One region of the Rugamonas sp. FW305-51 genome, then DNA from elsewhere that is predicted to be linked to it. Evidence: riboswitches for the same ligand, from Rfam matches in the RefSeq annotation. Region 1 holds a riboswitch; the other holds the start of a gene.

Region 1 (4,593 bases):
GTGTAGGCAAAGGCGTCGCTGCGGGCCTGGGCCAGGAAGGCGCGGGTGCGGGCCAGTTCCTCCAGCGGCCATTCCTGCAGGGCGCGCTGGCCGATGCTGACGCTGCCGCCATCGGGCTGGCGCAAGCCGGCCAGGGTGCGCAGCAGCGTGCTCTTGCCGGCGCCGTTGCGGCCGATCACGCTCCAGCATTGGCCGTCCTCGACGTGCCATGCCAGCTGGTCGACCAGCGTGCGCTCGCCGGCGCGCAGGGTGAGTTGGTGGGTGCGGATCATCTTATTTTCGCAAGCGGTGCAATTGATACAGGAAGATGGGCGCGCCGATCAGCGACGTGACCACGCCCACCGGCAACTGCTGCGGCGCGAGCATGGTGCGCGCCAGCGTATCGGCCAGCACCAGGAAGCTGCCCCCGGCCAGCGCCGCCGCCGGGATCAGCACCCGGTGGTCGGGCCCGAAGGCGAAGCGGCAGGCGTGCGGCACGATCAGGCCGACAAAGCCGATGCTGCCGGCGCTGGTCACGGCGCTGGCCGTCAGCAGCCCGGAACAGAAGAACAATCCCTTGCGCAGGGCGCCCACGCGGATGCCGAGCGTGGCGGCCGCCTCGGCGTGCAGCGCCATTACGTTCATGGCGCGCGCGCTGCGCAGGGCGAACCACAGGCCGGCCGCCAGTACGATCCACGGCAGCCAGCGTTGCGGCGCGCCGGCCAGGTCGCCGATCAGCCAGAACACCATGCTGCGCAGGCGGCTTTCGGGCGCGATCGACAGCATGAGCGTGACGATGGCCATGGTGACCGACGACAGGATGACGCCCGTCAGCAGCAGCAGGGCGGTGCCGCCTTCGGCCGCCGTGCCGCCGCGCAGGTCGCGCCGGGCCAGGAAGTACAGCAAGAGCGACACGGCGACGGCGCCGGCAAAGGCGGCGGCATCGATCATCCACGTGGCGCACATGAACAGCAGGGCGGCCAGCGCGCCGACCGAGGCGCCACCCGAGATGCCCAGCACATAAGGATCGGCCAGCGGATTGCGCAACAGCGCCTGCATCATCACACCCGCCAGCGACAGCGCGGCGCCGGTGACGAAGGCCGTGGTGGCCCGGCCGCCGCGCAACTCAAGCAAGGTGGCGGCCAGCGAATCGGCGCGGCCGTGCAGCAGCGCGTCGATTGCGCCCGGCAGGTCGGACAGCGGGATCGCCACCGATCCCATCATGCTGGCCAACAGCAGGCTGGCGACGGCACACAGCAGCAGCGTCGCGATGATGACGCTGGTGCGCTGGCGCAGGTTGCGGAGGGAAGAATGCATGGACTACCTTTGCTCTGTGAATCTGCTGCCGCCGGACGGGGCAAGCCTCGCCCGGCAGGTTACACCAATTTCTTCGCTTACTTGTAGCCGTAGCGCAGGCCGGCAAACACCGTGGAACCGGCCGTGCTGTAGAGGCGCGCCAGCTCGTACTGCTTGTTGCCGACGTTATTCCAGCGCAGCAGCGCCGACCAATCCTGCGTGAGCTGCCAGGTGGCATACAGGTTGACCAGGCCATAGCCACCCAGCCGGTTGCGGTTGGCCGCGTCGTCGTAGCGGGGGCCGGACAAGGTCAGTTCCACGCCGCCCTTCAGCGGGCCTGTCACGTAGTCCAGCGCCAGGTTGGCGTGGCGCTGCGAACGGCGCGCCAGGCGCTTGCCGGTGGTTTCGTCCTTCGGATCCTGCAGGTCGAGCGTGCCGGCCAGTTCGAAGCTGCCCAGTTTGCGGCCGCCTTCCAGCGTCAGGCCTTCCAGCAGTGCGTGGTTGACGTTGTAGGCGCAGCCGCTGCTCTTCGAGGTGGCGTTGTACGGGCACGGCGTGACATAGACCAGCAGGTCGGTCAGGCGGCTGTGGTAGTAGCGCGCGGACAGCGTCGTGCTGCCATCGTCGTAGTGCAGGCCGGCCTCCACGTTGCGGCCCAGTTCGGGCTTGTTGGTCGGCAGACCATAGCCGGGGTAGTACAACTCGTTGTAGGTCGGGGCGCGGAAGCTGGTGCCCACGCTGGCGCTGGCGCGCAGCCGGCGGGTGAAGCTGTAGCCGTAGCCGACGGCGCCCGTGGTCTTGTCGCCGTATTCCGTGTTGTCGCGGCGGACGCTGGCGTTGAACGCATTGGCGCCGCGCCGGGCGCTGTAGACGGCGGCATAGGCGTTGGTACCGCGGTCGCGGTTGAGCGGGGAGACGCCATGGACGTCGACCGCTTCCTTGCGGTGTTCATACAGCAGTTGCAGCAGGTCGGCGCCGATCTGGATATCGTTCTGCCAGGAGTAGCCGGTCTGCGTGGTGTCGATCTGGCTGTGGCCCGAAGCGGCGGCGCTGGAAAAATCGCCCTGCTCGTCGCGGCTTTGGGAAACCTGCAGCACGCTGGTCCAATTCGGCAGTATCCGGTTCTTGCTGTACACGGCCGCATTTTCCACTTTTTGCAGGCTGTGGGTGTCGAAGCTGGACGCTCCGCTGTCGTACTGCGCGCGCAATTTGCTGTACATGAACACGGCGCCAAGTTCGTGGTCCTTGTGCAGTTGCAGGGCGATCTGGCCGGCGGCGCTGTCCTTGTCGTAGCCGTCCTTGTCCGGATTGTAGGAGTAGTTGCCGGGAACGGTGGAGGAGAAGCCATCCGATTTTTCCTTGCCAGCGCTGAGCGCGTAGCTGAAGCTGTGTTCACCGCCAGTCGCGCCGGAAACGCCGGCGTCGGCGCTGCGGGTATGGTTGCTGCCATAGCCCGCGGCGGCGGTCAGCGCGGGAGCGCCCTGGCCTTGCTTGGTGAAGATCTGGACCACGCCGCCGATGGCGCCGGCGCCGTACAGGGTGCTGAGCGGGCCGTAGACGATCTCGATGTGGTCGATGGCCGACAGCGGGATTGCGCTCCAGTTGGCCGCGCCCGTGGTGGACGAGCCGATGCGCACGCCGTCCACCAGCACGATGTTCTGGTTGCTGTTGGCGCCGCGAATGAACACGCTGGCGCTGTTGCCCGGGCCGCCGTTGCGCGCCACTTCAATGCCGCGCTGGCGTTGCAGCAGCTCGATGATGGAGCCGGCGCCCGATTGGGCGATCTGCGCCGAATCGATGGTCAGCGTATCGCTCAGTACATCGGCGGCCTGCTGCGGCGCGCGTGCGGCGGTGATGAACACGGCGTTGCCGGCGATATCGCTCTGGGCGTCGGCAAAGGCGGAGGGCGCAGTGAAAGCGAGCGCGATCGACGCCGCAACCGCGCGGCGGGAAACAGGAAAAGTCATGGCAAATCTTCTGTAAAGGGGCAACCGGCCGACGTCCCCGTAGGCCAGATTGAACAGAAGCGGTGAACTGGAATAACGCATGGCAGGCCGCCGGGGCGGGCCTGGTCCGTGTCGCGCAACTCCCCGTTCGCTCACTTCCACCTGATTTGGCCGGTATCCGGGCTGGCAAGTGGCACCGCCTTACCTTCCCATGCTATGCACAGTGGTTATCTGAGGCGGTTCGTCGCGCTAGCGCGACACTTGCTTACCGTTGCGGGGGCAGCACACGTTGGCCGTCTGGACGGCTTCGTGTTTCCCGTTTAACTGCACGTCTGGACAGACATGCGGGCACCAAAACGCCGCCATTATACGGCCTGCGCGCAGGCGGGCAAGCGTGGCTTGCAATTTGCCCCTCAGTCTTGCAACACGATCCGTTCACCGTAGGCGATGCTGAGACGGGTGCTGGCGGCATGCAGCGCCATGGCGGCGGGAGCAAGGCCGGCGTGGCGGGCCATCAGCAGGCGCATGGTGCCGGCGTGGCAGACGATGACGATGTCGGCCGCCGGGCCGGCGCGCAGGTCGGCGTAAAAGTCGGCAATGCGGTTCGCCATCTGCAGCACGCTTTCACCGCCGCCGGGGCGGTAGCGGACCAGGTCCGCGGCCCAGGCATCGATTTCCGCACGGGGAATGTCGTCCCAGCGTTGCATCTCCCATGCGCCGAAGTGCATTTCGGCCAGGCGCGCATCGTAGACAGGCGTTGTGCTGGCGATCCGCTGCGCCAGGTCCGCACAGCGCCGCAATGGACTGGAGTAGAGCGGCGCGCCTGCCGGCAGTGTGCCTGCCAGCGTAGCCAGTACCTGGTCGCGCTGTTCCTGCGCCACAGCCAGGTCGGTGCTGCCATAACAAACGCCGGGCGCCACCTGCGGCTGGGGATGGCGTATCAGCGTAATGCGCATCAGTGCCAGGCGCCGTGTCCCAGGCTGGCCAGGAGGCACAGGTAGATCGTCACCTCCGATACCTGTTGCACCGCGCCCAGGCAGTCGCCCGTGTAGCCGCCGATGCGGCTCACGCATTTTTGCGCCAGCCAGTACGCGGACGCGGAGGCGGCAAGCAGGCTGGCCGCCAGCGCGGGCCAGGACAGCCAGCCAGCTGCGCCGCACGCCGCCGCAGGCAGCAGGGCGCAGATGAAGGCGATGGCAAATTCGGCATGGCTCATTTTCTGCGCGAGCGGTTTCGCCTTGCCTTCATCGCGGGCGTAGTCGAGGCGCCAGATCAGCGCGGTCGACGTGAGGCGCGACAGGGGATGGGCGACGAACAGCGCGGCGATGGCAACGGCGGGCGGCAGCAGCGACAGCGTCACGCATTTGAGCGC
Region 2 (4,593 bases), on a different contig from region 1:
TTTTTCGTGCAGGCCGTTGCCCAGCGCGTTCATCGCTTCCAGCGTGGCGAAGGCGTGCGCCTGCGCTTCGGTCAGGTTGGGCGCCATGTGCAGGCGGCGGAACACGATCTTGTCGCCCTGCTTCTTGACCCACTCGTTCAGCACCGGATCGAGCGCGTTGCAGTGCGGGCAGTGGTACATGAACACTTCCACCACTTCCACTTTTTTGCCGGTATCGGCGCGCACCGGGGTATCGAGCGTCGTGTAATCGACGCCGTTCTTGAAATCGGCGGCAAAGGCGCCGGAAGCGGAGGCCACAAAGGCGACGGAAGCAAGCAGGAGACGCAGTAAGCGCATAACGATCCTTCATGAATGAGTAGCAAACGCCGGCAGATTACCACTTTTTCCCGGCCGTTTTGGGACGGGAATGCAAAAATCAAACGTTTGCGCCCAAATTAAGCCTGTCCTAAGGCCGGTGCCGGCGCGCCGTCTCCAGTTTTTCGCACAGCTGGGCGGCCGCATCGGCGATGCGCGGCGTGGCGCGGGTCAGCGTTTCGCCGTCGAGCGCGAACAGGTTGCCCCGCTTGACAGCCTGCATGCCCGGATACTGCTTCCACAGGTAGATGCCGGCGTCGGGCTGGCCGGCCCGCTCGCCGCCGATGATGGCTTCCGGGTTTTCCTGCAACACGGCTTCGGTGCTGACGGAGGGCGCAACCACCTTCTGCGCCGCGAACACGTTCTGGCCGCCGCACAGGCGCATCACGTCGCTGGAGATATGGTCGCCATTGAGGGTGAACAGGGGCTTGTCCCAGATCTGGTAGAACACCCGCACCGGCGGGCGCCGTGCGTAGGCGGCCGACAGCGCGGCGATGCGGGCGCGGTAGTCGCGCGCGGCGGCCTGCGCGGCCGGCTCGGTGCCCAGCAGCTGGCCCAGGCGGGTCAGGCTGGTGGCCACTTCGTCCAGCTTTTGCGGCTCGCTGTAGAACATGGGTACGCCCATACTCCTGAGCTGCTCCAGCTGGCGCGCCGTGTTCCCGCTTTTCCAGACCACCAGCAGGTCGGGCTTGAGCGCCAGGATGCGCTCCATGTCGATCTGCTCGTTGCTGCCTACCTGCGGCACGCGCTTGGCCGCCGCCGGATAGTCGCTGAAATTCATCGCTCCCACCACATGTTCACCGCCGCCGGCCGCGAACAGCAGCTCGGTGATGTGGGGCGCCATGGCAATCACGCGCTGGGCGGGCCGCGCCAGCGTGATGGCGTTGCCGGCGTCGTCGCGCACGGTGATGGCCGCGTGCAGCGGTGTGCACAGCAGCGCCAGCGCGCAGGCCAGGGTTCGGTGAGAAAGGTGCATGGCGGTTTTCCGTTAATGAAAAGCGCCGGACGCACAGGCATCCGGCGCCAGGCGCTTAGAAGTCGTAGCGCGCTGCGACCTTCAGCTGGCGGCCATCGCTTGGATAGATGCCATCGCGGCAGCCGAAAGCCTGGCTGGTATAGTGCTTGTCCGCCAGGTTCAGGCCGGCGACGGACAGCTCCCACTGGCCCAGCTTGCGGGCATAGCGCGCATCGAAGGTGGTGAAGGACGGCATCTGCGCGGAGCAGTCGTTGCGGAAGTCGCCGCCGTAACGCTGCTGGTCCACCCACTGGGCGCCGATGTCGGCGCTCTGGCCGTCGGCCGGGGTCCAGGCCAGGCGGGCCGTGACGATATTCTTCGGCACCAGCACCATCTCGTGGCCGGCATTGACGCCTTCGCGGAAGGTGGCCTTGACGTGCTGGTAGTGGCCGGAGACGGTCCAGTCGGGCGCCACGCGCGCCTCGGCGTCGAGTTCGAAGCCTTCGCGGCGGGTTGGGTCCAGATTGGTGTTGGCCCCGCTGTTGAGGTTCAGGGTCGGATCGAAGAAGATCTCGTTGCTCAGGTTGCTGCGGAAGATACGGGCCGTGACCTTGCGCGCCGCATCGCCATAGCTGGCGCCCAGTTCCAGGTCGTGCGACGTCTGGGCCTTGAGCGGTAGGCCCGTCGACGTGTAGGAATTTTCATCCGCATTGGCCACGCGATAGCTCTGGCCGGCCTTGGCGAACGCCTCCAGCGCAGGCAGTACGGCATAACTGCCCTGCAGCTCCCATGCGTTCAGGCCCTGCACGATGCTGTTTTGGCCGCCATAACCATCATGGGTATCCTTGTCGAACAGTTCGCGACGCACGCCGGCGGCCAGGCGGCCGTTATGGGCAGGATCGAACTTGATCTCGTCGCGCGCGTAGATGGCCTTGGAACGCTGGGTCGCGTCGGCCTGCGCATACGCGTCGGTGGTGACGCGATTCCAGCGCACCAGGTCCACACCAGCCACCAGCTCATTCGTCATGCCGCCGATCTCGCCCAGTTGACGCACGCGAGGCGAAAACTGGGTCTGCTTGCTGGTCGATTCCAAGGAATATGTGCCAAAAGTCCCCTTCGTCGTCTTTTCGCGGTGCGACAGTTCCGCCGCCAGGTCCAGGCTGCCGATATGGCGCGTAATGAAACCGGTGAGGCGGTCGCTGTCGAGCGAGCCGAAATCGTTAGGCGTGTTGGTATGGCGTGGGTTGGCGTTGAACTGGTCTTCGTGGAGCGGGCCGGCAAAGCGCATGTCCTCGCGCGCGCCCTCGTAGCGGAAGCCCATGCGGCCTTCCTTGCTGAACCACTGGGCACCGGCGCTCACGTCGACCTGCTTGTAGTTGTTGTTGGCGCGGTAGTTGTCGTTGTGCTGCGTGTCGATGGCGCCGTCGGCGGCAAAACCGTCCCAGGCCTGGTGCACGGTGCCGCGCACTTCGCGCTCGCGGAACTGGCCCACTTCGGCCGTCATGCTGCCGCCCACGCTGTGCGCCACGGGGCGCTTGGTGATGATGTTGATCACGCCGCCCGTCGCGCCTTCGCCATACAGCACGCTGGCGCCGCCGCGGCTGATCTCGATGCGCTCCACCGTATCGACGGGAATGGTGGACAGGATCACGTTGGACAGTTCGCTCTCGGACACACGCACGCCATCCACCACTACCACCAGGTTCTGGCTGCTGTTGCTGCCAAAGCCGCGCAGGTCCAGGCCGAAGTCGGAGCTGCCATCGAGGCTGTTGCGGCCATACACGCCGCCGATCTTGCGGATCGCGGCATTGACGTCGGCAACGCCGGCACGGCGGATTTCGTCGGCCGTGATGACGGTGGCGCCGATCGGCGCCATGCCTGCGGAGGCGTCGAAACGGGCGCCGGTGACGACGATGGGCGCGAGCGACTGGCCGGCGGCGTTCTGCGCCAGCGCGGGCGCGACGGCGGAAAAGCAAAGGGAAACGGCAGCGGCCAGCACAAGCGGCTGCGACGCCGGCAGGCGGCGGGTAACGGTGATTTGCATGTCAGATCTTTTTTGAAAAGGCATCCGCCTGCGTCCCCGCAAGCCGGAATAAACCGGATGGCGCGCCGGCGCCGTGCGCGCAACGCTCATCCACCTGTCTGGCCGGTATCCGGGCTTGCAAGTCGGACTGGCCCACCTTCCTATGCGGCGCATAGTGGTCATTGAGCCAGCCTGCCGGCCGCAGGGAGCGGTCGGCGCTTGTTTACCGTTGCGGGGGCAGCACACCTTGGCCGTGATCGCTGGGAGCGGCCTTGTGTTTCCCGTTTAACTGCGCACGTGGTCACGCGCGCGGGCACCAAAACCCCGGCATTATACCTGCGCCGCTGGCCCAGCCGCTCATCATTAACAAAAGCTGAACGGTCCATCAACTTGCGCACGATTGTATAGTTGAGTACGCAAGCATATAGTCTGGACTTACCCTCGCTGGAGATTGACCATGCAAGAGCACGCACTACCGACCTATTTCCTGTCCCACGGCGGCGGTCCCTGGCCGTTCATGAAGGCGGAATTCGGCCACACCTACGATGTGCTGGAAGCGTCGCTGCGCGACATCCCGCGCCAGCTGGGCCGCACGCCCAAGGCCGTGCTGGTGGTGACGGCGCACTGGGAAACGCGCGAATTCATGGTCTCGGCCAGCCCCCGGCCGCCCATGATCTACGATTATTCCGGCTTCCCGGCCCACACCTACCAGGTGCAGTACAACGCCCCCGGCTCGCCGGAACTGGCGCTGCGCGTCAAGACGCTGCTCGACGATGCTGGCCACGCCACCCTGCTGGACGGGGAGCGCGGCTTCGACCATGGCACCTTCAGCGCCCTGTACCCGGTCTATCCGCAGGCGGACGTGCCCATCGTCCAGCTGTCGCTGCGGCACGGGCTCGATCCCCTCACCCACCTGGAGGCGGGACGGGCGCTGGCGCCGCTGCGCGAGGAAGGGATACTGATCGTCGGCAGCGGCCTCAGTTACCACAACTTGCGCGCCTTCAACGCCCAGGGCGCGGCGGCCTCGCACCAGTTCGACGCCTGGCTGCGCGCCACCATGGCGCTGCCGCCGGCCCAGCGCACGGCACAGCTGCTGCAATGGGAACAGGCGCCGGCGGCGCGCATGGCGCACCCGCGCGAGGAACATCTGCTGCCGTTGATGGTGGCGCTGGGCGCGGCCGAGAACGAGGCGGCGGCCGTGCCGTATCATGAGGAGAATTTCTTCGGGGCGCTGGCCGTATCGAGCTTCCGCTTCGGCCAC

Evidence for each region. A riboswitch is a leader RNA that binds a small molecule or an ion and turns the genes downstream of it on or off. The one in region 1 is predicted to bind cobalamin.
Region 2: another riboswitch for cobalamin. It lies ahead of AC3WOS_RS20610 (TonB-dependent receptor); the one in region 1 lies ahead of AC3WOS_RS26515 (TonB-dependent receptor plug domain-containing protein).

Annotation. Positions count from the first base shown of each region.
Region 1 is NZ_JBYSZG010000065.1:1,725-6,317, reverse strand. Features, by position in the region: gene AC3WOS_RS26525 (ABC transporter ATP-binding protein) at 1-272, opposite strand, end outside; gene AC3WOS_RS26520 (FecCD family ABC transporter permease) at 274-1,296, opposite strand; gene AC3WOS_RS26515 (TonB-dependent receptor plug domain-containing protein) at 1,374-3,242, opposite strand; cobalamin riboswitch at 3,374-3,592, opposite strand; gene AC3WOS_RS26510 (histidine phosphatase family protein) at 3,635-4,177, opposite strand; gene AC3WOS_RS26505 (adenosylcobinamide-GDP ribazoletransferase) at 4,177-4,593, opposite strand, start outside.
Region 2 is NZ_JBYSZG010000034.1:27,593-32,185, forward strand. Features, by position in the region: gene AC3WOS_RS20600 (thiol:disulfide interchange protein DsbA/DsbL) at 1-336, opposite strand, end outside; gene AC3WOS_RS20605 (cobalamin-binding protein) at 446-1,330, opposite strand; gene AC3WOS_RS20610 (TonB-dependent receptor) at 1,386-3,353, opposite strand; cobalamin riboswitch at 3,437-3,668, opposite strand; gene AC3WOS_RS20615 (DODA-type extradiol aromatic ring-opening family dioxygenase) at 3,790-4,593, shown strand, end outside.